Regions from separate parts of the Pseudomonas hefeiensis genome, predicted to be linked through region 4. Evidence: predicted binding sites of a transcription regulator. Region 4 holds the regulator's gene; each other region holds the start of a gene.
The links. The regulator FliA, encoded in region 4, starts transcription of late flagellar genes. The targets are predictions, from matches to a motif close to CTAAAGTTTNNNNNNNNNNNGCCGNTAA.
Positions count from the first base shown of each region.

Region 1: PSH57_RS13980 (methyl-accepting chemotaxis protein) is a predicted target of FliA. The motif match lies at 3,517-3,544, and genes of this name have one in related genera.
Region 2: motA (flagellar motor stator protein MotA) is a predicted target of FliA. The motif match lies at 2,190-2,217, and genes of this name have one in related genera.
Region 3: PSH57_RS08880 (methyl-accepting chemotaxis protein) is a predicted target of FliA. The motif match lies at 2,934-2,961, and genes of this name have one in related genera.

Region 1 is NZ_CP117449.1:3,163,716-3,170,857, reverse strand. Features, by position in the region: gene PSH57_RS14010 (MFS transporter) at 1-96, shown strand, start outside; gene PSH57_RS14005 (FMN-dependent NADH-azoreductase) at 157-765, opposite strand; gene PSH57_RS14000 (LysR substrate-binding domain-containing protein) at 895-1,803, shown strand; gene PSH57_RS13995 (MmcQ/YjbR family DNA-binding protein) at 1,800-2,153, shown strand; gene PSH57_RS13990 (DUF1294 domain-containing protein) at 2,157-2,567, opposite strand; gene PSH57_RS13985 (undecaprenyl-diphosphate phosphatase) at 2,564-3,394, opposite strand; gene PSH57_RS13980 (methyl-accepting chemotaxis protein) at 3,665-5,299, shown strand; gene PSH57_RS13975 (CAP domain-containing protein) at 5,596-6,447, shown strand; gene PSH57_RS13970 (LysR family transcriptional regulator) at 6,596-7,142, opposite strand, start outside.
Region 2 is NZ_CP117449.1:647,266-654,407, forward strand. Features, by position in the region: gene rhdA (thiosulfate sulfurtransferase) at 1-538, opposite strand, end outside; gene PSH57_RS02745 (HDOD domain-containing protein) at 581-2,119, opposite strand; gene motA (flagellar motor stator protein MotA) at 2,286-3,137, shown strand; gene motB (flagellar motor protein MotB) at 3,139-4,176, shown strand; gene rsgA (small ribosomal subunit biogenesis GTPase RsgA) at 4,350-5,381, opposite strand; gene orn (oligoribonuclease) at 5,622-6,164, shown strand; gene PSH57_RS02770 (trimeric intracellular cation channel family protein) at 6,400-7,014, shown strand; gene queG (tRNA epoxyqueuosine(34) reductase QueG) at 6,996-7,142, opposite strand, start outside.
Region 3 is NZ_CP117449.1:2,025,106-2,032,247, reverse strand. Features, by position in the region: gene trhP (prephenate-dependent tRNA uridine(34) hydroxylase TrhP) at 1-922, shown strand, start outside; gene PSH57_RS08880 (methyl-accepting chemotaxis protein) at 1,214-2,893, opposite strand; gene PSH57_RS08875 (Na+/H+ antiporter family protein) at 3,134-4,450, opposite strand; gene PSH57_RS08870 (ATP-binding protein) at 4,729-6,042, opposite strand; gene PSH57_RS08865 (response regulator transcription factor) at 6,039-6,707, opposite strand; gene PSH57_RS08860 (PepSY domain-containing protein) at 6,707-7,018, opposite strand; gene PSH57_RS08855 (PepSY domain-containing protein) at 7,018-7,142, opposite strand, start outside.
Region 4 is NZ_CP117449.1:4,630,868-4,638,009, reverse strand. Features, by position in the region: partial or broken gene flhF (flagellar biosynthesis protein FlhF) at 1-1,208, shown strand, start outside; gene fleN (flagellar synthesis regulator FleN) at 1,326-2,156, shown strand; gene fliA (RNA polymerase sigma factor FliA) at 2,153-2,896, shown strand; gene PSH57_RS20760 (chemotaxis response regulator CheY) at 3,064-3,435, shown strand; gene PSH57_RS20755 (protein phosphatase CheZ) at 3,454-4,239, shown strand; gene PSH57_RS20750 (chemotaxis protein CheA) at 4,270-6,528, shown strand; gene PSH57_RS20745 (protein-glutamate methylesterase/protein-glutamine glutaminase) at 6,577-7,142, shown strand, end outside.

The sequences.
Region 1 (7,142 bases), 1.5 Mb from region 4:
TATTCCTCGATCTTTTTCTGTGCGGCACTGCTGTCGATCATCGGACTGGGGCTGACTTTACTGCTGCGCCATCGTACCGAAAAAGCCGATTATTGATCGACCTTGCGCAAACCAACCAGGCCGGTTCGCCCAGGCCTGGTATTTTTTGCGCGGTCTTTACGCTGCGGCGAATTGCTCGCTGATCTGCAGCTTGGCTTCGCTCATGGCTTTGGTGCGCATCTCGTCACCGTAAGCCAGGCCCTCGGCGCGAACGAACTCAATGTCGGTGATACCGAGGAAACCGAACATTACCTTCAGATACTCCTCATGCGCCACGCCGCTTGGCTGGCCGGCATGCAGGCCGCCTGAGGTGGAAACGATCACCAGTTTCTTGCCACCACACAGGCCTTCTGGGCCAGCTTCGGTGTAGCGGAAGGTTTGCCCGGCCACAGCGATACGGTCGATCCAGGCCTTGAGCTGGGTCGGAATGGTGAAGTTGTACATCGGCGCGGCGATAACCACCGCGTCCGCGGCCAGGAATTCGGCCATGGTCGAGGCACTGAGGTCAGTCTCGTGCTTCTGAGCGGCGTCGCGCAGTTCAGCGCTGGTACCGGCGGCGATCAGGGTCTGGGCGGAAAAGTGGCTGATGGCATCGGCCGCCAGGTCGCGGTAGGTCACCATGACGTCCGCTTCGGCCGCTTTCCAGGCCTCAACCACGTCATGGCTCAATTGGCGGGACGCGGAATTGTCGCCCAGGATGCTCGAATCAATGTGCAACAGTTTCATGTATGTGCTCTCCAAGTGAGGATCGCGACCAAGCGATCAATTGAGAACAATCCTATCGATGAAGCCAATAGTCGATAAGTCAGTATTAATGCGATAGTTCGTTCCACTGACAGGACAATAGAGCTCGATATGCAAGACCTCAATGATCTGTACTACTTCGCCAAAGTCGTCGAAGCCGGTGGTTTCGCCGCAGCCGGGCGCCTGCTGGGTATTCCCAAATCTCGGCTGTCACGGCGTATCGCTGAACTGGAAGAGCGCCTCGGCGCGCGACTGCTGCAACGTACCACCCGCCAGTTGAAGCTCACGGCCGTTGGCGAGCGTTATCTGCGTCATTGCCAAGCCATGCTGCTGGAAGCCGAGATGGCCGATGAAGCCGTGGCGAGCATGTCCACTGAGCCGCGCGGGCGCCTGCGGGTTTCCAGTCCAGTGGGCTTGGCTCACCAGATGCTGGGAGGGGTGATCGCCAGTTTCCTGGAAAAATTCCCTCAAGTGCAGCTGGACATGATGCTGGTCAATCGGCGAGTGGACCTGGTGAGCGAAGGGATTGACGTGGCATTGCGCGTGCGCGACCTGGGGGACGAAGACCCGTTGCTGATGACACGACGGCTGCGCCAGGCGCGACTGCTCATGGTCGCCAGCCCGGCGTTTGTCGAAGGGCGGCAGATCAACACCCCGGAGGATCTCAAGAAGCTGCCGATACTCGGGGCGCTGGACGCCGACCGCCTGGTACACCTGCGTCTGCTCAAGGCCAACGCAGAGCCCGTCGAACTGGCCCTGGAAGCCCGGCTGGGCATCGACGACTTCATTGTGCGCCGCGCCTGCGTCCTCGCCGGCCTGGGCTTTACCTTGTTGCCGAGCATGTATTGCGAGGAGGAACTGCAGGACGGCACACTGCTGGAGTTATTGCCCGAGTGGTCGCTGCCGGACGGCTGGCTGCAGGCAGTCTACCCGCATCGGCGCGGCATGCTGCCAGCGGTGCGCGCGTGGATCGACCACTTGGTAGAAGCATTCGATGGCTGTGGGGATAGGAAAATATGAGCTTGAGCGAAGAGGATGTCGCGCGGTTTTGCCTGGGGCTGCCTGGCGCCAGGGAGGATTATAAATGGGGCGGTGTGCGGGTGTTTTCCATTGCCGGCAACAAGATGTTCGCCTTGCAGAACCTGCGGGGCGAGTCACTGGCGTTCAAGGTCGACAAGGACCTGTTCCTGGGGCATTGCGACCGCCCCGGGATTCACCCGGCGCCCTACCTGGCGCGGGCCCAGTGGGTCATTATGCAGACGCCCTACCCGCTGGGTGCCGATGAACTGCGTGGCCTGCTGCAGCGTTCCCACCAATTGGTGGTGAGCAAGCTGCCCAAGCGCACCCAGGTGGGTTTGCTGTTGTCGTGAAGTTCAGAACAGCATCAGCAGAGAACTGCCCAGGAATAACTGGTCGATCCAGAACACCTGGTGCAGCAACACGATGAACCAGAACACCACCTGAAAAGACACCTTGCGGGTCTTGTGGCGAAACACTTGCTGGGCCAGCAGCGCCCCGGGCCAGCCACCGGCCAGTTCCACGGCATGCAATACGTTTTCCGGGGTGCGCCAGGCATCAGTGCGGGCCTTGCGCTTATCGCTCCAGTACAACAAAAACGCCACCATGCTGACGAGGCCATAGGCCGTCAGGGGCACCCAGGACACCGCGCGCAACCCGAGCAACAGCGAGCCAAACAACGGCAAGGCGCACACCAGCGCAAATACCACGAGTTTGAGCCGCAAGCTTTGCACTGCGCTGCCTGGCTCACGGCCTGGGCGACTCATGGCTGGGCCGCCGTCCAGTCCACCCAACCGAACTGCCAGGTTGCCAGGATCAACAGGCCGAAAGCGATCCGGTACCAGGCGAATACTGCATAGCTGTGGCTGGCGATGAACAGCAACAAGCCCCGGACCGCGATCATGGCGAAAATGAAAGCCGTGACGAAACCGATGGCGAACACTGGAAAATCCGCAGGCACGAACAGATCGCGATACTTATACCCCGAGTAGACCGCCGCGCCGACCATTGTGGGCATCGCCAGGAAAAACGAAAACTCGGTCGCGGTCTTGCGCGACAGCCCGAACAGCAAGCCGCCGATGATGGTCGAGCCCGAGCGGGAGGTGCCGGGAATCATCGCAAGGCACTGGGCGAAGCCGACTTTCAGTGCATCTTTCCAGGTGATGTCGTCTACCGTTTCGGCGTGCACCTTATGCTCGCGCTTCTCGGCCCAGAGCATCACGAAACCGCCCAGCACCAAGGCCATCGCCACCGTGATCGGGTTGAACAGGTATTCGTGGATCAAGTCAGCAAACAGCACACCCAATACCACGGCAGGCATGAAGGCAATCAGCAGGTTGGCGGTAAACCGGCGAGCGCCAGGCTGGGTGGGCAAACCCAGCACCACGTCGAAGATTTTGCGCCGGAACTCCCAGACCACGGCCAGGATCGCGCCAAGCTGGATAATGATGTTGAACGCCATCGCCCGCTCACCGCCGAACTCAAGCAAGTCCGCGACAATAATCTGGTGCCCCGTGCTGGAGATTGGCAGGAACTCCGTCAAGCCTTCTACCACGCCAAGAATCAGTGCCTGAAAGGCGGTCCACAAATCCATTCATCCCCCAAAAGACTATGCTTGCGCACGTCTCATCAAAATTTAAGCGTTATGCAGGTGTAAACAGCAGGCGCACGGTGACTGCGATTTCTCAAGAAAACCCATGAAAAAATCAGGACAGGCTCAGGTTTTGCGCTGCGGGGCCGAAATCCTATCAGAGAACCTCTTATAACGCTGCCGCGTTATGGCTCCAGGTCGGTCAGGAACACCTGCCGGACGCACAAGCTCAGGCGGTCGTTGATGACAAGAATAAAAACGGAGTGACAGCGTATGAATAGTTTGCGCAGTGTGTCGATCAGCCGACGCTTGTGGCTCATCCTGGTCGTGTCCATCGTGATGTTGTTCACGTTAGGCGCGTTCATGCTTAAGCAGATCCACACCGACCTGTATCAGGCCAAGGTGCAGAAAACCCAGCATGTGGTCCAGACTGCCAGCGGTGTGCTGAGCTATTACCATGGTCTGGAAACGGCTGGCACCCTGACTCGCGAGGCCGCGCAGAAGCAGGCCCTTAGCGCGGTGCGCGGCTTGCGCTATGACCAGAGTGATTACTTCTGGATCAATGACCTGACCCCCGTGATGGTCATGCACCCGACCAACCCGAAACTCGAAGGCCAGAACCTCTCGGCGATTCGCGACCCGAATGGTTTTGCGCTATTCAACGAGATGGTCGCCATCGCCAAGGCCAAGGGCGCCGGCATGGTGGATTATCTCTGGCCGAAACCGGGCGCTGATGCGCCGGTGGCGAAAACCTCCTACGTCACACTGTTCGAGCCTTGGGGCTGGATCATCGGTTCGGGCGTGTACGTAGATGACGTGCAGGCCGAATTCCGGTCCCAAGTGATTAAGGCTTCACTGATCGGCCTGGCGATCACCCTGCTCATGGGCCTGCTCCTGACCCTGATCGTGCGCAGCATCGTTCGGCCGTTGCAGGAAACGGTCAATGCCATGGCCAACATCGCCAGTGGTGAAAGCGACCTGACCCGCACCCTCGACACCCATGGCCAGGACGAAGTGACGCAACTGGCCCGGCACTTCAATGCATTTACCGCCAAACTGCGCGAAGTGGTCAGCCAATTGCAGGACTCGGCCAGTGCCTTGGGGCAATCGTCCAACGAACTGGGTAACGACGCGGCCCAGGCTCAGGAACGCAGCCAGCAGCAATCGCAACAGATGGAACTGGTGGCCACTGCGATCAACGAAGTGACCTACGGCGTGCAAGACGTCGCCAAGAACGCCGAACACGCCGCCAGCGAAATGCGCGACGCCGAATCCCAGGCCCAGCAGGGCCAGATCAATATCGACGGCAGCTTGCAGCAGATTGACCGACTGTCCCAGACCATCGACCAGGCCGTGGAAGTGATCCGCACCCTGGCCAGCGAAAGTACCCAGATCGGCAGCGTGCTGGAGGTGATTCGCTCCATTGCCGAGCAAACCAACCTGCTGGCCCTCAACGCCGCGATCGAAGCTGCCCGCGCCGGCGAACAAGGCCGAGGCTTTGCCGTGGTGGCCGATGAAGTACGGTTGCTGGCCCAGCGCACGCAGAAGTCCACCGCCGAGATCCAGGCGATGATCGAACGCTTACAGAACCATTCCGAAGCGGCGGTGAAAGTCATCGGCGACAGCAGCCGTGCTTCGCAATTGACCATCGAGCAAGCCGGGCTGGCAGGTGCCAGCCTCAACGCCATCGGCCAGGCGCTGCGTAATCTCAACAGCTTGAACGCCTCCATCGCCAGCGCCACGCTGCAACAGGCCCATGTGGTGGAAGATATCAATCAGAACGTGACCCAGGCCGCCGGCCTCTCCCACAGCACCGCCCTGGCTGCCGAACAGTCGAGCCTGGCGAGTACCCGCCTGAAGTCGCTGAGTGAGCAGTTGAACGGGTTGCTGAGGCAGTTCAGGGTCTAGTGCATCTCGATACGCAAGTGCCGATTGAAGTTGGACAGGTTGTTGTAACCCACCTCAAAACAGATATCGGTCACCGGGCCCTGACCTCACCACATGAGCTGATAATTCGCGTTTTTTTGCCCTTAAATCGACGGAAATGGACTTATTCGCCTGAAAGTTGATCCCACTACTTGAGGATTGTCCCAAACGGTACCCAACGGTGCCGTTGCGAGGGATTTCAAGAGAGCGTGAATACCGTTGCCCCAGCCGGGCAAAAATTGCGCATCATAGGCGCCGTCCGCTCAAGGGAGATTTACATGCGTGCCATTTCATCCGTCATGCGTCTTATCGGGCTGTCGCTGGGACTGGCCTTCGCCACCAGTGTCCTGGCCACCGAAGAGACGCAACTGGTCGAGTCCATCAACCTTTACCGCAGCCAGTCGCAAAGCTGCGCGGATCAGGCCTCTCTGGAGCTGCCGCCGCTGGCCATGGACTCGCGACTGATCCTTTCGGCCAACGGCATTGGCGACCTGCAGCAGGCGTTGGCGCGCACGGCCTACCCGATGGTCAACGTACAGGCCATCAGCCTGTCCGGGCCGCGGGACGCGCAAGCCGCGATGAAGGCGGTGCAGGAGAGTTTCTGCCGGGTGGTGCTGGACCCGCAGTTCGTCGACATCGGTGTCAGTCGGCTGGATCGCGAATGGCGAATCGTGTTGGCGCGTCCGCTGTTGTCGGCGCGTCTGGGGGACTGGCAAGCCGAAGGTCAGAAGCTACTGAAGCTGATCAACAGTGCTCGTGCCCAGCCGCGCCGTTGTGGCACCGAAGCCTACGCGGCGACGACGCCGCTGGCCTGGAACGCCACCCTGGCTCTGGCCGCCGTGACTCACTCCCGGGCCATGGCCAACAACAACTTCTTTGACCACAAGGATCGCGACAACCGCATGCCGGGCGATCGCGCCGAACTGGCCGGTTACCTCGGCCAATTGATCGGCGAGAACATTGCCGCCGGACAGGACACGGCCCTTAAGGTGGTGGACGGCTGGCTGGCAAGCCCCGGACATTGCGCCAATCTGATGAACCCGCAGTTTAAAGAGCTGGGCGCCGGCTATGCGGTGGACCCAAAAAGTGATGCAGGGATCTATTGGACGGCGATGTTTGGCACCCAATAGTGTTTAACCAGATCGCTTGGCGCTGACTGGAATCCCGCTATCGCGAGCAGGCTCGCTCCCACAAGGGATTTATGGCGAGCACGAAAGGTGCATCTCCCGGGCACAAACTGTGGGAGCGAGCCTGCTCGCGATGACGATGGAACTGTCATCACCGGCGCAACGTCTGCCGCAAATGCTGCATGAACTGGCTCAGCGACGGCGACTGGGCCACAGGTTTGTGTTGCAACAGGCCGATCGAACGCTTGCCAGGCTGCTCAATGGCAATCACCGCGCACTGCTCACCAATATTGAACACCGCCGTGCAACTGGCCGGCAGCAGGGAAAAACCCAACCCTTCGCGTACAAGCGCAGTGGCGGTGCTCATGTGCGCCACCTCCCAGGCCGGCTCAGGCTCGACGTTCAGGTAGCGCAACGCTGCGTCGGCCAAGGGGCGGATGCTGGTGTCAGAGGTCAGGGCGATGTAGGGCCTGCGCTTCCAGTCGTCCAGACTGTCGCGCTGATGATCCTTGTGGGTCAGCAACACCAGATTGTCATCCAGCAGACGCACGAAGCTCAGCCCGGACAGGTCCTCGGGTAACGAGGTAATGCCCGCGTCCACCTCGCCGCGCTGCACCCAACCCATGATCTCCCCCGCCCGGCCATCCAAGACGCTCACCCGTACACCCGGGTGTTCGCGCTGGAACGAGGCGATAACC
Region 2 (7,142 bases), 2.5 Mb from region 4:
CGACTTTCTCGCCGGAATATTCCAGCGGTCCGCGTGCGTCCCAGATCGCCAGGTCAGCGGCACCGAGGCGGCTTTGCAGGTATTCGCGGGTGGCGGTGGGTTCATCGTGCAGGGTCAGGCTCACCGGGCCTGCGCCGGGCGCCGGCACTTCAGTGGAGACCGGCAGGCCTTCGTCCAGCCACGACAGCAAGCCGCCGTCGAGGTAGTGGTAGTTCGAATGGCCGATCACATCCAGCAGCCAGATAAAACGTCCGGCCCAGCCGCCACCTTCATCGTCATAGACCACGTAGACCGCGTCCGGGTTATGCCCGAGTTCACCGAACAGTGCCTCAAGATCGGCCTTTGCCGGCAACAGGCCCGGCGCCGGGGGCTGGCCCAGTTGGGTGCGCTTGGGGTCGACAAAACGTGCGCGGGGGATGTGCCCGGTGCTATAGCGGGCTGCGCTGGTCAGGTCCACCAGGATCAGTTCGCGGGCGTCGAGGCGCGAGAGCAGGTCGCTCGGCTCGATCACCAGCGGCAAGCCAGAGAAGTCAGGCATGTGAGGTCTCCAGAGGCGCAAAGGGAAAGGATTGTATCAAGATCAGCGGCCGCGGTTGGTAAAGCTGTGCAGGGCTCGTTCGATGCATTGCACGGTTTTGCCGAAGGCCTGCACCGTCACGTCCGAGAACGGCCCGCCGCCCTGGTCCACCGCCACCAGCATGATCACCCGGCCGTTGCAGGTCAGTGAGCGAAGCAGCAGGTGTTCGCCGCGGAACAGGCTGCGTAGTCCCGGCGGCAGCAATGCCGAAAACTGGGCGTTGTTGTCCGGGTTCAGGCGAACTTGGGCCTGTTGGGCCTGCAACCGTTGCAACACCTTGCTTTGGCTGATGGAAAAACTCATGGCCGCCGCTTCTTTGGGCAGGCCGGCGATCTGATGCACGCGCAGGCTGGTCTGGCTGCGGTCGGCCATCAGAATCATCACCCTGCGCATGCCGCATGCCACCAGTGCGTCCCGTGCCGATGTGGTCAGATGCATGGCGTTGCTGAACGGGCTCGGTTCTACCAGCAGTTCGGCGCATTGCTTGCGCCACTGGGTCAGGTCTTCGGCGCTGGGCGGGGCGGCTGGCAGCAGCCCCGGGTGGACGCGCCGGCTGCCCCGGGGCCAGATCAACGCCACGGCCGGATGCCAGAGGTCTGGCATGGTGTTATGACGGGCGCTGTTGACGGCTTGCTGGTGCAATTGCTGCTGGACGTCATCCATGGACATTTGCAGATACAAACTAGTGAGATATTGCCAGCGGGTACTGTGAGGGCCATCCCACGCCTGTTGTGCTGAAAGGGCCAGGCCGTTGGCCAGCAGCACTGTGTTGGCCGGCTGATTGAGCCAGCGCCGCAGGGTCGGGTCATCGTCCAGGCGATTGCGCTGGCGCAGCGGGTGTTCGCTATCGCGGGCTATACGCAGCACTTGCACCAGTTCGCGACGTTCGTTGAGCAGCAGGCGGTAGCCCTGCGCCACCCAGATCGGCAGGCGCCAGGTCTCCACCAGTGCCAGGCAGATTTTCAGCAGGCCGACGCCGAACAACTCGCGCTCCACCTTGCTCGCAGACTGGCCTTTGTGGACAACCCGCAACTCCCACTCTCCCAGCAATCCTGGATGAGTCAGGGCCAGCGGCCAGAGCGGTGACAGAAACAACAGGCTGCCCCAGTGGATGTCTTGCCACAGCCGCGCCAGGCGGCTGGCAAAGAAGCCATTGGCCTGTTGCGTTGCATGCTGGCTGATCAATTGCAGCTGGCGCAGGGCGATGGGTATCTGCTGCTCGGGCAACGAGGGCAGGCGCGCGAGCAATTCTTCGGTGCGCTTGAGGCCGAGGCGGTTGATGGCCACTTCGAGGTTTTCTGCCGGTTCCGCAAAGTTGCCATGGGTGTGATGGTTGGCTTCACGGATGACGCTCAGCGCCAGGGCAGGGCTGTCCTGGATCAGCTCGGCAATGTCACGCAGTGAGCGGTTGCTGTCGGCAATGGCTTTGCAGACCAGGTCATGACTGGCCTGGGGTACTGGCAGATGGACGCCCTCGAGCAGCTTTACCCAGCCTTCGAGCGTGGTCGGTCGTGGAGTTGGAACCTTCGTTTCGTTAGCCATGGCTGGACGCGATCATCATAGGGAGTATCTACGCCCGGAACGGGGCAAATTGGCTTTTCGCCTGAACTGACTATAGTCTGGCGCAGTTTTGCCGATAAGTAGAAGAAGAGATTTTTCAGCTTCCGAATATGACCTTGAACCCGACTTAAATAAGTACTTTCTATCTATGGCTAAAATTATCGGCATCATTGTCGTGTTCGCGAGCGTTCTGGGCGGATACGTGCTTTCCCATGGCAAGATTGCCGCCCTGGTCCAGCCCTTTGAGGTTCTGATCATCGGCGGTGCGGCCCTTGGCGCATTTTTGCAGGCCAACCCCGGCTACATGACGATGCACGTGCTCAAGAAGTCCTTGAGCATGTTCGGCTCGCGTTTCAGCCACACCTTCTACCTTGAGGTGCTGGGGCTGATCTACGAGATCCTCAACAAGAGCCGCCGCGAAGGCATGATGGCGATCGAAGGGGATATCGAAGACGCGGCGTCCAGCCCGATCTTCGCCAAGTACCCCACGGTGCTCAAGGACGATCGCATGACGGCGTTCGTCTGTGACTACCTGCGCATCATGTCGTCCGGCAACATGGCTCCCCATGAGCTCGAAGGCCTGTTCGACATGGAACTGTACAGCCTCAAGGAAGACCTGGAGCACCCGTCTCACGCGGTCAACGGCATTGCCGACGGCATGCCGGGTTTCGGTATCGTTGCGGCGGTATTGGGCATCGTGGTGACCATGGCCTCCCTGGGTGAAGGCGACCAGGCATCTATCGGTCTGCACGTAGGGGCGGCACTGGTAGGTACCTTCTTCGGTATTCTCGCCGCGTATGGCTTCTTCGGCCCGTTGGCCCATTCCCTGGCCCACGACGCCAAGGAAGAACTCAATGTCTACGAAGCCATCAAGGCTTCGCTCGTAGCCTCGGCTTCGGGCATGCCGCCATCGCTGGCTGTGGAGTTCGGTCGCAAGGTTCTGTACCCGGCGCACCGTCCAAGCTTCGCCGAGTTAGAACAAGCGGTTCGCGGTCGCTAAGATGGAAAATAACCAGCCGATCATTATCAAGCGCGTCAAGCGCATAGCCGGTGGGCATCACGGGGGCGCCTGGAAAATCGCCTTCGCCGACTTCGCGACGGCGATGATGGCGTTCTTCCTGGTGCTGTGGCTGCTATCTACCGCCACCCCGGAGCAGAAAATCGCCATTGCCGGTTACTTCAAGGATCCGGTGGGTTTTTCCGAAAGCGGCACGCCCTACATTATCGACCTCGGCGGTTCGCCGACCCTGGCGCCGGAAAATACCCTCAACCCTGAAGTCGAGTCCCAGCCCCAGCCTGACAAGGTCAAGGTGGACGCCGATCAGGCCGAAGGCATGGCCGAGGAGGTTGAGCGCGAGCGTCTGGAGTTGTTGCTGCAAGAGTTGCAGAACAAAGTCGAAGAGAACCCTGAACTGCAGAAGTTCAAGGACCAGATCCTGTTCGAAATCACGCCCAACGGCTTGCGCATCCAGATCATGGACGCCGAGAACCGTCCGATGTTCGACTCTGGCAGCGCGCGCCTGAAACCATACTTCGAAGATATTCTGCTGGCCATGGCCGACACCATCAAAGCGGTGCCGAACAAGATCAGTATCAGTGGTCATACCGATGCCAAGCCCTTCATCGGCAAAGGCGATTTCGGTAACTGGGAGCTTTCCGCCAATCGTGCCAACGCGGCGCGTCGGGCCTTGGTGGCCGGCAGCTATCCGGACGAGCAGGTGGCGCGGGTGGTCGGTTATGCCTCCTCGGCGCTGTTCGACCGCAAAGACCCGTTCAACCCGGTCAACCGGCGTATCGACATCGTGGTGTTGACCAAAAAGGCCCAGAAAGCCATTGAAGGTTCGCAAACCGATGACCCGGCGCCGGACCCGGCCCAAGGCGAGGGCGCGCCAGGTGAAGTGCCGGCAATGCCAGGTGCGGCGGCTGATCCGAACGCATTGCCGGCGGACCAGCAGCCTGTTCCGGCCCATGAGGTGCGCGAGCGTCTGAACCTGTTCGATGATCTCGCGCCGAAACCGGCGGAGCCGCCTGCGCAGTGACCTGACTGGCGAGCGCAAACCTGTGGCGAGGGGATTTATCCCCGTTGGGCTGCGAAGCAGCCCCTCTTTTTTTCATCTGATATTCGGGGTTGAATAAAAAGGGGGGGCGCTTCGCGCCCCAGCGGGGATAAATCTCCTCGCCACAACTGTGTCCGGCTTGCCTTCCTTTCAGATCAGTAACTGCTTTCCGGCAAGCTGGCGATGATCGAGCGGTAGCTGTTCATCCGTTGCTGTTGCACACGACCGTCTTCCAGCGCCTTGAGCAGGGCGCAACCGGGTTCGCGGTCGTGCTTGCAGTCGCGGAAGCGGCAGGTGCCGATCAGGTCGTTGAACTCGATGAACCCCGCTTCCACATCGGCTCGGCTGACATGGCCCAGGCCAAATTCGCGGATGCCCGGCGAGTCGATCAGTTCACCGCCGCCGGGGAAGTGGAACAACCGCGCAGTGGTGGTGGTGTGAGTGCCCTGGCCGGACAGCTCGGACAACGGCCCGACGCGCGTCTCGACTTCCGGCAGCAGGCTGTTGACCAGCGACGACTTGCCGACACCAGACTGGCCGACGAATACGCTGATGCGCCCGTCCAGTTGTTCCTGCAATTTCTCCATGCCGTCGCCGTGGTGGGCCGAAACTTCCAGCACCGGGTAGCCCAATTGCCGATAGACCGAGAGCAAGGCGTTCAGCGCCGGGGCGTTGTGCTCGTCGATCAGGTCGAATTTGTTGAGCAGCAACAGTGGGCGGATGCCGGCGTGTTCGGCTGCCACCAGATAACGGTCGATCAGGTTGGCGTGGGGCTCGGGCAGCGGGGCGAAGACGATGACGATCATGTCGACGTTGGCCGCTACCGGCTTGAGCTGGCCTCGGCTGTCCGGGCGGCACAGCTCGGTGTGGCGCGGCAGTTGTGCCACGATCACGCCGATGCCTTGGTTGCCGGCACGCCAGACCACCTGGTCGCCGGTGACCAGGGCCGGCAGGTTGGCTCGCAGATGGCAGCGGAATACCTGGCCGGCCAATTCGCCTTCACGGGCCTCGACCTCGACCTGTACCCCGAAGTGCGCGATCACCAGACCTGTCTGTTCCGGGCCGAGGTCGCCGCCCTCAAGCGCTTGTACCGCGCTGGATTCGCGTTTGGCGGCGCGGGCGGCGCGCTCGCCCTGGATCTTTTCGATGCGCCAGTTTTGACGACGATTGAGTTGGCGTTTGGCCATGGGTGTTCCGTATGAAGAATGCAGCGATTAGGTAAAACGGCCGCGAGTTTAGCACGCCCAGGGGCCCGCCTCGGGTTTGAACGAAAAGTCGCCGAGCGGCGATCAGGCAAGGCGAAAACAGGCGAGGAAGCGGCGTTGATGAGCATTCCGAGCCTGTTTTCAACGCAGCCTGATCGTCGCGCAGGCACTTTTCGTTCAAAGCCTAAGCTAAACTGCGCAGCTACGCCGAGGAGCTCCCCCATGCAAAACCCGCAGAACCTGATCTGGATCGACCTGGAAATGACCGGTCTGAACCCGGACACCGATGTCATCATCGAAATGGCCACTATCGTCACCGACAGTGACCTCAACACCCTGGCCGAAGGCCCTGTGATCGCGATCCATCACAGCGACGAAATCCTGGCCGGTATGGACGAATGGAACACCCGCCAGCACGGCGGCTCCGGGCTGACCCAGCGGGTGCGCGAGAGCAAAATCAGCATGGCTGAGGCCGAAGCCCAGACCATCGCCTTTCTGGAGCAGTGGGTGCCAAAGGGCAAATCACCGATCTGCGGCAACAGCATCTGCCAGGATCGGCGCTTCCTCTATACCCACATGAAATCCCTGGAAAGCTACTTCCACTACCGCAACCTGGACGTCTCCACCCTCAAGGAGCTGGCCGCCCGCTGGGCTCCAGAGGTGCGTGACAGCTTCCAGAAGGGCGGCAGCCACCTGGCCCTGGACGACATCCGCGAGTCCATCGCCGAGTTGCAGCATTACCGCAAGCATTTCATCAAGTTCTGATTGAAGCACACGGCGCTCTTGTGGCGAGCGGGGTGTGGGAGCAAGGCTTGTGGGAGCAAAGCTTGCTCGCGAAACAGGCGCCTCGGTCTCTGAAAGACCGCAGCGCCATCATCGCGGGCAAGCCTTGCGCCCACAACTCTCCTCGCCACTGGGATTGTGTTGGACATGTCGGAGCCGCCCTCTTTTGGTGCCTGCCCAAACTGGCTAGACTGCGCGCCTTCCTGCAAGGACCGCCATCATGTTGCTGATGCTTTATCTGATCGCCATCACCGCTGAAGCGATGACCGGTGCCTTGTCTGCCGGGCGTCGTGGCATGGACTGGTTTGGCGTGGTGCTGATCGCCTGCGTCACCGCGTTGGGGGGTGGCTCGGTGCGCGATGTGCTGCTCGGTCATTACCCGCTCACCTGGGTCAAGCACCCGGAATACCTGGTGCTGACCACCGCGGCGGCGATGCTGACGGTGATCCTGGCGCGCTGGATGCGCCATTTGCGCTCGTTGTTCCTGGTGCTCGATGCCGTGGGCTTGGTGGCGTTCACCCTGATCGGCTGCATGACCGCCCTGGAAATGGGCCACGGCATGTTGGTGGCTTCGGTCAGCGGTGTGATTACCGGCGTTTTCGGTGGCATCTTGCGGGACATTTTCTGCAACGACATCCCGCTGATCTTCCGCCGCGAGCTCTATGCCAGCGTCTCGTTTGCCGCGGCGTGGTGCTACATGCTGTGTGTCTATCTGCAGTTGCCGAGTGAGCAGGCGATCCTTATCACTCTGTTCGGCGGTTTCCTGTTGCGGCTCCTGGCGATCCGCTTTCACTGGGAAATGCCGAAGTTCGTCTACAACGACGAGGTCTGACGCTCGGCGTGTTGGCGCAACGCCCACTCGACATGCTCGCGCACCAGTTCCGATGGGTAATCGCGCCGCGCTTCAAGCGCTTGCAAGACCGGGATGGTTGAAGGTGCATTCCCCAATCCCACCGCCAG
Region 3 (7,142 bases), 2.6 Mb from region 4:
GGGCCTGAGCCGCATCATCCTGTCCCGGGAGCTGTCCCTGGAGGAAATCGCCGAAATCCGTGAGCAGGTACCGGCCATGGAACTGGAGGTGTTCGTCCATGGGGCGCTGTGCATGGCTTATTCGGGCCGTTGCCTGCTGTCGGGCTACCTGAACCGGCGGGACGCTAACCAGGGCAGTTGCACCAACGCCTGTCGCTGGAAATATTCGGCGCAACCGGCGCAGGAAAACGCGGTGGGCGATATCGTGCAAACCTGGCCAGCCGAACCGACCCTGGGCCTCGGCGCGCCCACCGACCAGGTGTTCCTGCTCCAGGAAGCGAACCGTCCCGAGGAATCGATGCCGGCCTTCGAGGACGAGCACGGCACCTACATCATGAACGCCAAGGATCTGCGGGCCGTGCAACACGTGGAGCGGCTTGCCCGCATGGGCGTGCATTCCCTGAAGATCGAAGGCCGGACCAAGTCGCACTTTTATTGCGCACGCACCACCCAGGTCTATCGCCGGGCGATTGACGATGCCGTGGCCGGCCGGGAGTTTGATCGCAGCCTGATGACCGATCTCGAATCCCTGGCCCAGCGCGGCTACACCGAAGGTTTTCTACGGCGGCATGTTCATGATGAGTACCAGAACTATCAGAACGGCAGTTCGGTGTCGGAGCGCCAGCAGTTCGTCGGCGAATTGACCGGCCAGCGGCGCGAGCGCCTGGCCGAAGTCCGGGTCAAGAACCGCTTTGGCCTGGGCGATCACATGGAATTGATGACCCCCAAGGGCAACTTTCACTTCGACCTGCATCAGTTGCAGGACGTCAAAGGCCAGGGCATCGACGTGGCACCGGGAGACGGACATGTGGTGTACGTGCCGATTCCCGATGCAGTGGATCTGCGGTTCGGGTTGTTGATGCGCGATGTTCGGGAACCTTAGACACGTCAAAAAATCAGACAGACGCCACCGAACGGATGTGGGAGCGGGCTTGCTCGCGAATGCGGTGTGTCAGCCAATATATTCGCTCCTGACACTCCGCATTCGCGAGCAAGCCCGCTCCCACAGAGATTTTGTGGTGAGTGCAGGGTGCGTAAACTAACAATTTTTCAACCCGCGGCAGGAACTGCCGAAGGCTGCGATCCTCCTTTCCCGATAGGGCCCGGTTACCCAGGCGAAATATCCGGATCGAGCACGAAAGATCGCAGCCTTCGCCAGCTCCTGCTGCACGACTCAGATGCGGAACTGCCCCACCAGGTTGCCCAGGCGCTGGCCCAGATCGGCGAGGCTGCGGGAGGTCTGGGCACCGAGTTGAGTTTCGTCGGCGACACTGTCCACCGCCACGGCGATCTGGTGCACGCTGCGGTTGATTTCTTCGGCCACGGCGGTCTGTTCTTCAGCAGCGCTGGCGATCTGGGCGTTCATCGAGTTGATGGTGCCGATCAACTGCGCCATGGTGTCCAGCGACGCCCCCGCCTCGTTGGCCTGCACTGACGTGCCATCGCCCGCTTCGCTGGAGCGGCGCATCGCTTCCACCGCCGCGTGAGTGCCCGATTGCAGGCGATCAATCATGCCCTGGATTTCCTGGGTACTTTGCTGAGTCCGGCTGGCCAAGGCCCGCACTTCATCAGCCACCACGGCAAACCCGCGTCCTGCTTCCCCGGCACGAGCGGCCTCGATGGCGGCGTTCAGCGCCAACAGGTTGGTCTGCTCGGCGATCGAGCGAATCACCCCCAGTACGCTGACAATCGAAGCCACGTCCTGTTGCAAGCTGTCCAGGGACACGCCGCTGCTGCGAATATCGTTCACCAGTGCATGAATCTGCTGGATGCTGCCGGCCACCACACGCTTGGCGGACTGACCTTCTTCGTCGGTCTGCTGGGCCGCGACGGCGGCACCCTGGGCACTGCGAGCCACTTCCTGGGCGGCCGAAGACATCTCGTTGATCGCCGTGGCGACCTGGTCGGTTTCGTGACGCTGACGCTCCATGGCCTGCTCGGAGCGCTGCGCCTGCTCGGAAACCTGCGCCACCAGCCCAGTCAGCTGCGAAGTCATTTCAGTGATCTGCCGGACCAAACCGTGAATCTTGTCGACAAATCGGTTGAACGAGCCGGCCAGTTGGCCAAGCTCGTCCTGGCTGGTGATCGCCAGGCGTCGGGTCAGGTCGCCCTCGCCCGCCGCGATGTCATCGAGGTTGTCTTTCATCAGGTGCAGCGGCCGCAGGATGGCATTGGCGAGCAACATGCCCACCACCGCAATCACCAGCAATACCACGACAGCGATACCCACAATGCTCAGCAGAACGCCTTGCAGACGTTCTTGAACCTTGCCCTCAACCAGTGCTACCTGAGCTTCAATGCCGTCCAGGTTGACCGAGCTGCCGACCGCCATGTCCCACTTGGGCAGGTAGTCGGTGTAGCCGAGCTTTGGCACCAGTTCTTTGCTGTTTGGCAGTGGCGAGCTGTACTCCAGATAGTGGGTCCCGTCCTTGGCGACTTTCACCAGGTCACGGTTGACATAGACACCGTTGGGATCGCGGTTGTCCTTGAAGTTTTTGCCCACACCATCGGGGCTGTTGGCCTTGAATAGACGGACAGTTTCGGAGTCGTAACCGAAGAAGTAGCCGTCCTTGCCGTAGGTGACGTTCGACAGCAGCTTGATCGCCTCGGCCCGCGCGGCGTTATCCCCGGGTGCTGACGCATCGTACAACGGCTTGATGGCGGTAAGCCCCACCGCTACGTAATTCTGCAGCGTGGCCTTGGCGTCGCGGAGCAAGCGTTCGCGGGTTTGCTGGACCTCTTTGCCGGCCTGTTCCTTCAAAATGAAGGCCGTGGTCAGGCTGATGATAACGGCGGACAGCAATACCGGCAGTATTGCCAAGGACAGAACTTTAGCCTTCAGGCTCAGGCGCATACTGTTCACTCTTATCGGTTTTATGGCGTGGTTAACTGTGTTAACGGCACGGCGCGGGAAAACTGTAGGACAAGGTGAAGGGGCTTGCGCGAGTGGTCAGCTAAAGAGGTGCTGAATTGGGGGGCCCTATCGCGAGCAGGCTCGCTCCCACAGGGATCAGAAGAGTTCACGGGTTTCGTGTTCACAGAAGATCCAATGTGGGAGCGAGCCTGCTCGCGATGAAGGCGACTCGGTCCCGGGTTACAACACCATCGCCGCGACCCAGCCAAACACCAGCAGCGGCAGGTTGTAATGGATGAAGGTCGGAACCACGGTGTCCCAGATGTGATGGTGCTGGCCATCGATATTCAGGCCGGAGGTCGGGCCCAGGGTCGAGTCCGAAGCGGGCGAGCCGGCATCGCCCAGGGCGCCGGCGGTGCCGACGATGCAGACGATCGCCAGTGGGCTGAAGCCCAGTTGCAGGCACAACGGCACGAAAATCGTCGCCAGGATCGGCACCGTGGAGAACGACGAGCCGATACCCATGGTCACCAGCAAGCCCACCAGCAACATCAGTGCGCCGATGCCCTTGTTATGGCCGATCCAAGTCGCCGAGGTTTCCACCACCAGGCTCTGGACTTCACCTGTAGCCTTCATCACTTCGGCAAAACCCGAGGCGGCGATCATGATGAAACCGATCATCGCCATCATCTTCATGCCTTCGGTGAACAGGTCGTCGGTTTCGCGCCAGCGCACCACCCCCGATACCGAGAAAATCAGGAACCCGACCAGGGCACCGATGATCATCGAATCCAGCAGGAGCTGAATGGCAAACGCCGCCGCGATCGCCAGCCCCGCCACCAACAGGCTCAACGGGTTATAGCGTACGGTTACCTGTTCGGCCCTGGCGATTGTTTTCAGGTCGTAGACGCGTTTTTTGCGATACGTGAAAAACGCCATGATCAAGCCAAACACCATGCCCAGCGCCGGAATGCCCATGGCGTGGGTGATGTTGATGCCACTGACGTCCACGCCGCTGCGGGCGACATTGGCCAGCAGGATCTCGTTGAGGAAGATATTGCCAAAGCCCACCGGCAGGAACATGTAGGGCGTGATCAAGCCAAAGGTCATGACGCAGGCGATCAACCGACGGTCCAGCTGCAGCTTGGTCAGCACATAAAGAAGCGGCGGCACCAACAGCGGGATGAAGGCGATATGGATCGGCAGAATATTCTGGGAGGCGACCGCTACCGTTCCCAGCAAACCGATCAGGACCCATTTGACCGCCGAGCCACCGGCGACATCCTGGCGATCCACCATGGCCAAGGCTTTGTCGGCCAGGGCGTGAGCCATGCCGGACTTGGCAATCGCGACGGCGAAAGCGCCAAGCAAAGCGTAGGACAACGCCACCGTTGCCCCGCCCCCGAGGCCGGCATTGAACGCCTTGAGCGTGGCGTCGATGCCCAGGCCGCCAGTCAGGCCGCCCACCAGAGCGCCGATAATCAGCGCGATCACCACATGCACGCGGGACAGACTGAGCACCAGCATCACGCCAACCGCGGCAATTACTGCATTTATCATCATTACCTCAAAGCACAGCGATGGAGAGCCACCGGACAAAAAGGTCGCGACTTTGCAGGAAGCGGCGAGAAGCTGCAAGGGTCATGCGGCGGGTTTTATATCCGCAGCCGATCCACCTGTGGGAGCGGGGGGACACCGATATCTTGAGTCCAGCCCCAAAACCATTGTGGGAGCGAGCCTGCTCGCGATAGCGATCTGTCAGCCGGTATTGATGTGACTGAACCGGCGCTATCGCGAGCAGGCTCGCTCCCACAGGGCTACAAGCGAATGAGAGATCAGCGTTTGGGCAATATGATCATGACCTTCAGCCCGCCCCACTCGCTGTCGCCCAGCGCCAGCGTCCCGCCCCAGGTGTCAACGATGTCCCGCACGATGCCCAGCCCCAGACCGTGGCCGTCGGTCTGTTCATCAAGCCGCGTGCCCCGGCTGAAGACCTGATCGCGGCGGTCTGCGGGAATGCCTGGGCCATCATCCTCCACCGCCAGGCTGAACCCCTCGGCTGTCTCGGTCACGGTCAGGCGCACTTGCGCGTCGGCCCATTTGCAGGCGTTATCCAGCAGGTTGCCCAGCAGCTCCAGCAGGTCTTCACGATCCCAGGGCAGGTGCAGGCCGGGCGGCGCGACATAAGCCAGGTGCAAGTGCTCACCATGGATCATATTCAGCGTGGCCAGCAGCGCCGGCAGTTCCGCGTCGCAGTCAAGATGGGCGCCGGGCAAGGCGTCGCCGGACAGTCGGGCGCGGTTGAGTTCGCGGTTCAGGCGCTGACGGACCTGCTCCAGTTGTTCAAGCAACAGCTTGCGCAGCTCGGGGTAAGGGTCGAGTTTTTCATTTGAAGCCAGGCTTTGCAGCACCGCCAGCGGGGTTTTCAGGGCGTGACCCAGGTTGCCCAGGGCGTTGCGCGAACGTTTAAGGCTGTCTTCGGTATGGGCCAGCAAATGGTTGATCTGCGCCACCAGCGGTTCCAGTTCCCGCGGCACCTGTTCATCGAGTTGCGAACGTTGCCCGCGCTGCAACTGGGCGATCTGCTCCCGGGCTTTGTCCAGCGGGCGCAAGGCGCGGTGCACCGTGATGCGTTGCAACAACAGAATCAGCAGTAGCCCCGCCAACCCAAGGCCGAGACCGATCTGCTGCATGCGCAGGAAGCTGTCCCGCACAGGCGTGTAGTCTTGGGCCACGCTGATGGAAATCGCCTGGCCCAGACGCCGATAGTCGGTGCGCAGTACCAGCAGTTTTTGACCGTCAGGCCCCAGTTGCAGGTTGCTGTGCAGCCCCGGATGGTCGAGACGGGGCAACTCCTGGTCCCACAGGGAGCGAGAGCGCCAATGCGTATCGGCAAAATCAATGCGGAAATAATGCCCGGAAAACGGTCGCAGATAGGCCGGCGACAAGCGTCGCTCATCCAGTTGCAAACCTTGCGGGCCACGCACCAGGGCGACCAGCAGGTTCTCGCTGTCGTTGCGCAGCCCCGCCTCCAGATACCGCTGCAAACCCAGCTCGAACAGCCACAGGCTGGTCTGCGCCAGGACCAGGCCGACCACCACCATCACACCGATCAGGCCAAGGCTCAGGCGCCGCTGGATGGATCTCACAGCGCCTGCCCGCCGAACAGGTAACCCTGGCCGCGACGGGTTTCGATCACACTGCGGCCCAGCTTGCGCCGCAGGTGGTTGACATGGACTTCCAGCACATTGGAATCGCGCTCGGTTTCACCGTCATACAGGTGTTCGGCGAGATGACTCTTGGAAAGGATCTGCTCGGGATGGAGCATGAAGTAGCGCAGCAGGCGAAACTCGGCCGCGGTCAGTTGGATTTCAGTGCCGTCGCGGCTCACACACTGGCGACCTTCATCCAGATGCAGCCCGGCCGCCTGGAGCGTCGGCTGGTTGGCCTGGCCATGGGAGCGGCGCAGCAGCGCCTGGATCCGCAAGTGCAGTTCTTCGGGATGAAAGGGTTTGGTCAGGTAATCGTCGGCCCCAGCCTTGAGGCCTTCGATGCGTTCGGCCCAGGAACCACGGGCGGTCAGGATCAGCACAGGCGTGCTCAGGCCGCCCGCGCGCCATTGGGCCAACACTTCCAGCCCCGGCACACCCGGCAAACCGAGATCGAGGATGATCAGGTCATAAGGCTCGCTGCTGCCCTGATAAACCGCGTCGCGACCATCGGCGAGCCAATCGACGGCATAGCCCTGCCGCGTCAGCCCGGCCATCACTTCGTCGGCCAGAGGAACATGATCTTCCACCAGAAGCAGGCGCATCAGTCTTCCTCATCTTTGAGTAAACGGCCGGTCGCGGCCTCCAGGTCCAGTTCGCGCACGACGCCGTCGGTCGCCAGCAACTCGACTTCATAAATATAGACGCCGTGTTTTTCTTCCAGCTCGGCCTCCAGCAATTTGGCGCCGGGGTGGCGATCCAGTGCCTGTTGCAGCAAGTGTTCCAGAGGCAAGATCACGCCCTGCTGCCGCAATTGCAGGGCCTCATCCTGGTCCAGGTCGCGGGCAACGGCCAGCGAACAGAACACCAGCAGCGCCAGCGCCCAACGACTGCGGGGGCGTAAATTAAGCTTCATTACAGATCCTGATGATTCTTGAGCACCGTGCCGTCGACCGCGTCCAATTCAAGTTCCCAGTCAACGCCCTGGGCATCGCGCAGGTCCACCTGATAGATGTACTTGCCGTACTCTTGTTCCAGCT
Region 4 (7,142 bases):
TCGGCGCTGGCCCCACGTGTTCCCAACATGGAACTTGAGGATGAGCTGCGCAAGACCCAGTCGCGCATCGCCAGTGCCCAGGCCGAATTGAGCTTGCGCAGCAGCGACGGCGAAGCCAGCGCGGGCACCAATCGTCAATTGTTCGCCGGCCAGCCACTGACCGCCGGACTGCCGTTGACCGCTGCCGAGCCGCTGGTCGAGCAGGCCAAGGCCGAGCCGCGTCGTCCGGCACCGACCCAGGTAGCGTCAGGCGGTGGCGTCGACCCGCGTGCCTTGGACTCAATGCGCTTCGAACTCAACAGCCTGCGTGAACTGATGGAAGTTCAGCTCGGCTCCCTGGCCTGGAACCAGTTGCAAGGCAACCGTCCGGCCCAGGCTAACCCTGTGGCGTCGCCTGCAACGCATCGGTCTGTCCGGCCCGTTGTCCCGCGACCTGCTGGCGCTGATCAACGATATCGAAGAACCTCGCCAGGCCTGGCGCATGTTGCTGGCGCACCTGGCGCGGATGATCGCCACACCGGAAGTCGAGCCCCTCGAAGAAGGTGGAGTCATTGCCATGGTCGGCCCGGCCGGCATGGGCAAGACCACCACCCTGGCCAAGCTCGCAGCGCGTTATGTACTCAAGTACGGCGCTCAGAGCATCGCCCTGGTGAGCATGGACAGCTTCCGTATCGGTGCCCAGGAACAACTCAAGACCCTGGGTCGGATCCTCAATGTGTCGGTGACCCATGTGGATCCGGGCCAAGTCCCTGGCCCAGGCGCTGGAACCACTGCTGCGCAAGCGCGTCGTACTGATTGATACCGCCGGCCTGCAAGCCAGCGATCCGGCCCTGCGCATGCAGCTCGAAAGCCTGGCCGGGCGCGGTATCCGGTCAAAAAATTATCTCGTGTTGGCAACCACCAGCCAGAAACAGGTTCTAACCGCCGCATACCACAGCTACAAACGCTGCGGGCTGGCCGGCTGCATCCTGACTAAGCTGGATGAAACGGCAAGCCTGGGCGAGGTGTTGAGCCTGGCCATCGGTCATGATTTACCGGTGGCCTACCTGACCGACGGGCCGCGGATCCCGGATGATTTGCATCTGCCGCGCCGTCATCAACTGGTCAGTCGTGCCGTGAGTGTGCAAATGCAGGAAGAACCCAGCGAAGAAGCCATGGCTGATATGTTCGCTGACATCTACCACAGCCCGACCAAGCAGGTCGGCTGAGGTAATCATGAATATTTTTTGTACCTACATCGATGGTCTGCCATGCATTGTTCCTTCATGCGAGCGCGCAGCCAGTAATGTGGCCTCCGTCTAAGTAAGACAAGGTAAAGAACGAACATGGGCAGCATGCATCCCGTACAGGTGATCGCGGTGACCGGCGGCAAAGGTGGCGTCGGCAAGACTAACGTGTCAGTGAACTTGTCCCTGGCTCTGGCAGAGCTTGGCCGACGGGTCATGCTGCTGGACGCCGACCTGGGCCTGGCGAACGTCGATGTGCTGCTGGGGCTCACACCCAAGCGCACGCTGGCGGACGTGATAGAGGGCCGCTGCGAACTGCGCGACGTGCTGCTGCAGGGGCCGGGCGGAATCCGCATCGTGCCCGCGGCGTCCGGTACCCAGAGCATGGTTCACCTGACCCCGGCCCAGCACGCCGGCCTGATCCAGGCCTTCAGCGACATCGGTGACAACCTTGATGTGCTGGTGATCGACACCGCAGCCGGTATCGGTGATTCGGTCGTCAGTTTCGTACGCGCTGCCCAGGAAGTGCTCCTGGTGGTTTGCGACGAACCGACGTCCATCACCGACGCCTATGCCCTGATCAAGCTATTGAATCGCGACTACGGCATGAACCGCTTCCGCGTCCTGGCCAACATGGCCCAGAGCCCCCAGGAAGGACGCAACCTGTTCGCCAAGTTGACGAAGGTCACGGATCGCTTCCTGGATGTCGCCCTACAATACGTCGGCGCTGTGCCCTACGACGAAAGCGTACGCAAGGCTGTCCAGAAGCAACGTGCCGTTTATGAAGCCTTTCCACGTTCCAAATGCGCGCTGGCGTTCAAGGCAATCGCCCAGAAGGTCGATACCTGGCCGCTGCCGGCCAACCCGCGCGGGCATCTGGAGTTTTTCGTCGAGCGTCTCGTGCAACAAACAGCAGGGCCCGTGTTATGACAGCCAGCGGTTACAACCATCTCTACAAGAAATCGGCACGGGACGCCCAATACGAACTGATCGAGCGTTACGCGCCTTTGGTCAAGCGTATCGCCTATCACTTGCTGGCGCGTTTGCCGGCCAGTGTCCAGGTCGAAGACCTGATCCAGGCGGGCATGATCGGCCTGCTCGAAGTGTCGAACAAATACGACGCGAGCAAGGGCGCCAGTTTCGAGACCTATGCAGGTATCCGCATTCGCGGGGCGATGCTCGATGAAGTCCGCAAGGGTGATTGGGCGCCGCGTTCGGTGCATCGCAATACCCGCATGGTCAGTGACGCAATTCGCGCCATTGAAGCTAAAACCGGGCGTGACGCTAAAGATCACGAGGTTGCGGCCGAACTCCAATTGAGTCTCGATGATTATTACGGGATTTTGAACGATACCTTGGGCAGCCGCCTGTTCAGTTTCGACGACCTGTTGCAGGACGGCGAACACGAAGGGCTGCACGAGGATGGCGCGAGTGCTCACATGGAGCCATCGCGTGATCTGGAAGATGAGCGTTTCCAGAGCGCGCTGGCGGATGCGATTGCCAATTTGCCGGAGCGTGAGCGACTGGTCTTGGCGCTGTACTACGACGAAGAGCTGAACCTCAAGGAAATCGGTGAGGTCCTGGGGGTCAGCGAATCGCGGGTCAGCCAGTTACACAGCCAGTGCGCGGCCCGTTTGCGGGGGCGTTTGGGGGAGTGGCGAGCGCGCTGACAGGCAGTGTGGGGACACTGCGAACGGGATTGGCATGGCTTGCGCTGCGCCAGTCTCCATCCGTTGTGCTCCAGACCGTTGTCGAGTGTTGTGCCGGATTGATTGAAATGGCGCGTTCAGGTGCTGGGCGCGTTTAAGACTGCTTGGAGGTCGAATTGGACAAGAACATGAAAATCCTCATCGTTGATGACTTCTCAACGATGCGGCGGATCATAAAAAACCTGTTGCGTGACCTTGGGTTCACCAACACTGTCGAGGCCGACGATGGCACCACTGCCATTCCGGTTCTCAACAGCGGAAGCATCGACTTTCTGGTGACTGACTGGAACATGCCCGGCATGACCGGTATCGACTTGCTGCGCCATGTGCGCGCCGACGAAAAACTCAAGCACCTTCCGGTGCTGATGGTCACTGCCGAAGCCAAGCGCGAGCAGATCATCGAAGCGGCCCAGGCCGGTGTGAACGGCTACGTGGTCAAACCCTTCACGGCCCAGGCGTTGAAAGAGAAGATCGAAAAAATCTTCGAACGCATCGGTTAACGGCGCCACGGGGGAGCTATGGATAACGAATCTTCAATGGGCGACTTTGAATCGACCCTGAAAAAACATGCCCGCGAACTGGTCGACAGCCTTGAAAAAGGCCGCTTTGGCGATGCGGTTCAAATGATCCATGAGCTCAACCAGACCCGTGACCGCGGTCTGTATCAGGAAGTGGGCAAGCTCACGCGTGAACTGCACAGCGCGATTGTCAATTTTCAGATCGATCCGAATATGCCGCAGGCCGAGGAGGTCTCGCAGATCACCGACGCGACCGAGCGTCTGGGTTATGTGGTCAAGCTGACCGAGGCCGCGGCCAACCGCACCATGGACCTGGTGGAGAGCGCAACGCCGCTGGTCAATGGCCTGAGTGATGAAGCCCAGGCCTTGAGCACCGACTGGGGCCGTTTCATGCGGCGCGAAGTCGGTGCTGAAGAGTTTCGGGAGCTGGCCCGTCGGGTCGACGGTTTCCTGACGCGCAGTAGCACCGAGAACCGCGCCGTGGCGAGCAACCTCAACGACATTCTGCTGGCTCAGGACTATCAAGACCTGACCGGCCAGGTGATCAAACGGGTGACCCAACTGGTCACCGAAGTGGAAAGCAATCTGCTCAAACTGGTGTTGATGGCCAGCCAGGTCGACCGCTTTGCAGGCATCGAACACGACCGTGAAGCGATGCTTGCGGAAAAAGATCCACAAAAACATCTCTCTCAGGGTGAAGGTCCGCAAATTCATGCCGATAAAAGAGAAGACGTTATGTCCGGTCAGGACGATGTGGACGATTTGCTGTCCAGCCTTGGATTCTGAGTTTTAGCCCTGTTTTAGGAGCAGCCATTAATGAGCTTCGGCGCCGATGAAGAGATCCTTCAGGATTTCCTGGTTGAGGCCGGCGAGATTCTAGAGCAACTGTCCGAGCAATTGGTCGAGCTGGAAAGCCGACCAGATGATGCGGATCTGCTCAATGCAATTTTTCGCGGTTTCCACACTGTAAAAGGAGGCGCCGGCTTCCTCCAGCTCAATGAGCTGGTGGAGTGCTGTCATATTGCCGAGAACGTGTTCGACATCCTGCGCAAGGGTGAGCGTCGCGTTGACTCGGAATTGATGGACGTGGTGCTCGAAGCGCTGGACGCGGTCAACAGCATGTTCAGCGAAGTGCGCGAGCGCTCACCGATCACCGCTGCTACGCCTGAGCTGCTCGCCGCTCTGGCGCGCCTGGCCGAGCCGCAGTCGGCTGACGAAGCCGCACCGGCAGCCGCAGCAGTGGTTGAGGAGCCGGTCGCCGAGGAGTCCGGCGACATCACTGATAACGAATTCGAACAACTGCTGGACTCTCTGAACGCCGTCAAGGCCCAAGCCCAGGCTCCGGCCGCGCCTGCTGCCCCGGTCGCGCCAGCCACCGATGCCGCCGCCAGCGACGAAATTACCGACGCCGAGTTCGAATCGCTGCTCGATCAGCTTCACGGTAAGGGCCAGTTTGCCCCCGATGCGGCCGTTCCGGCGGCGACCCCGGTCGCCCCGAAAGCGGCGGGCGACAACTCCGATATCACTGACGATGAATTCGAAGCCCTACTCGATCAGTTGCATGGCAAGGGCACCTTTGCCGTTGATGCACTGGACTCGGCCATCGCTTCGGCGCCGACCCCGGCCAAGCCCGCCGCCGCAGTGGCTGGCAGCGACCTGATCAGCGATCACGAATTCGAATCACTACTCGACGAACTGCACGGCAAAGGCAAGTTCAGCGAAGTCGGCACGGCCTCAACGGCTGCGCCTGCCGCAACTGCCGCTGCGCCGGCGCAGACTGCAGTGTCCAAGCCCGCTGCCAAGGCGCCGGAACCGAAAGCCGAGACACCCAAACCCGCCGCTGCCGCCGCACCGGCGCCAGCCCGTGCACCGGCGGCTGCACCGGCGGAAAAGCCGGCCAGCGAAGCCGAGACCACCGTTCGAGTCGACACCGCTCGCCTGGACGAGATCATGAACATGGTCGGCGAACTGGTGCTGGTGCGTAACCGCCTGGTGCGCCTGGGCCTCAACAGCCAGGACGAAGCCATGGCCAAGGCCGTGTCGAACCTGGACGTGGTCACGGCTGACTTGCAGACTGCGGTCATGAAGACCCGGATGCAGCCGATCAAGAAAGTCTTCGGGCGCTTCCCGCGCCTGGTTCGCGACCTGGCACGCCAGCTCAAGAAAGAAATCAACCTGGAACTGGTGGGTGAAGAGACCGACCTGGACAAGAACCTTGTCGAGGCCCTGGCCGACCCGCTGGTCCACTTGGTGCGCAACGCGGTCGACCATGGCATCGAGTCGCCGCAGGAGCGCGAAGAGTCAGGCAAGCCCCGTAGCGGCAAGGTGATACTGGCCGCCGAGCAGGAGGGCGACCACATCCTGCTGTCGATCTCCGACGATGGCAAAGGCATGGACCCGAATGTGCTGCGCGCCATCGCTGTGAAGCGTGGCGTAATGGACAAGGATGCCGCCGACCGCCTGAGCGACTCCGAGTGCTACAACCTGATCTTTGCGCCGGGCTTCTCGACCAAGACCGAGATTTCCGACGTGTCGGGCCGTGGCGTGGGCATGGACGTGGTGAAAACCAAGATTTCTCAGCTCAACGGTTCGATCAACATCTACTCGACCAAGGGCCAGGGCTCGAAAATCGTCATCAAGGTCCCGCTGACCCTGGCGATCATGCCGACCCTGATGGTGATGCTGGGCAACCAGGCGTTCGCCTTCCCGCTGGTCAATGTCAACGAGATCTTCCACCTCGACCTGTCGCGCACCAACGTGGTGGACGGCCAGGAAGTGGTGATCGTGCGGGACAAGGCACTGCCGCTGTTCTACCTCAAGCGCTGGCTGGTCAGCTCCGCTGCTCATGTCGAGCAGGGCGAAGGCCATGTGGTGATCCTTTCGGTGGGCACCCAGCGGATCGGCTTCGTCGTCGACCAGTTGGTGGGCCAGGAGGAAGTGGTCATCAAGCCGCTAGGCAAGATGCTCCAGGGCACTCCGGGCATGTCCGGCGCCACCATTACCGGCGACGGCCGCATCGCTTTGATTCTCGATGTGCCAAGCATGCTCAAGCGTTACGCCGCACGGCGTATTTGATTCTGGAGGGGCGCGGCCCGCAGCCGCGTCTCGTCTAACGGAGTGTTTATGGTAGTTAAAGTCCTGGTGGTGGACGATTCGGGGTTTTTCCGCCGCCGCGTCTCGGAAATTCTCTCGGCGGACCCGAGTATTCAGGTCGTCGGTACGGCGACCAACGGCAAAGAGGCAATCGATCAGGCGCTGGCGCTCAAGCCTGACGTGATCACCATGGACTACGAGATGCCGATGATGGACGGCATCACGGCGGTGCGGCATATCATGCAGCGCTGCCCGACCCCAGTATTGATGTTCTCCTCCCTGACACATGAAGGCGCCCGGGTGACCCTCGATGCGCTGGACGCCGGGGCGGTGGATTTCCTGCCGAAAAATTTCGAAGACATCTCGCGCAACCCCGACAAGGTTCGGCAATTGCTATGCGAGAAGGTCCACAGCATTTCCCGCAGCAACCGGCGTCTCGGCACCTATAGCGCACCTGCGCCGGCTCCAGCTCCAGCTCCAGCCCCGGCTTCGTCGGGCGGCTTCAATCCGGCCCCTGCGCGCAGTGCTGCGGCCCCTGCGCCAGCTCGCTCCGCGCCAGCCAGTGCGTCGTCGCCGGCTCCCAAGCGCAAAGCCTA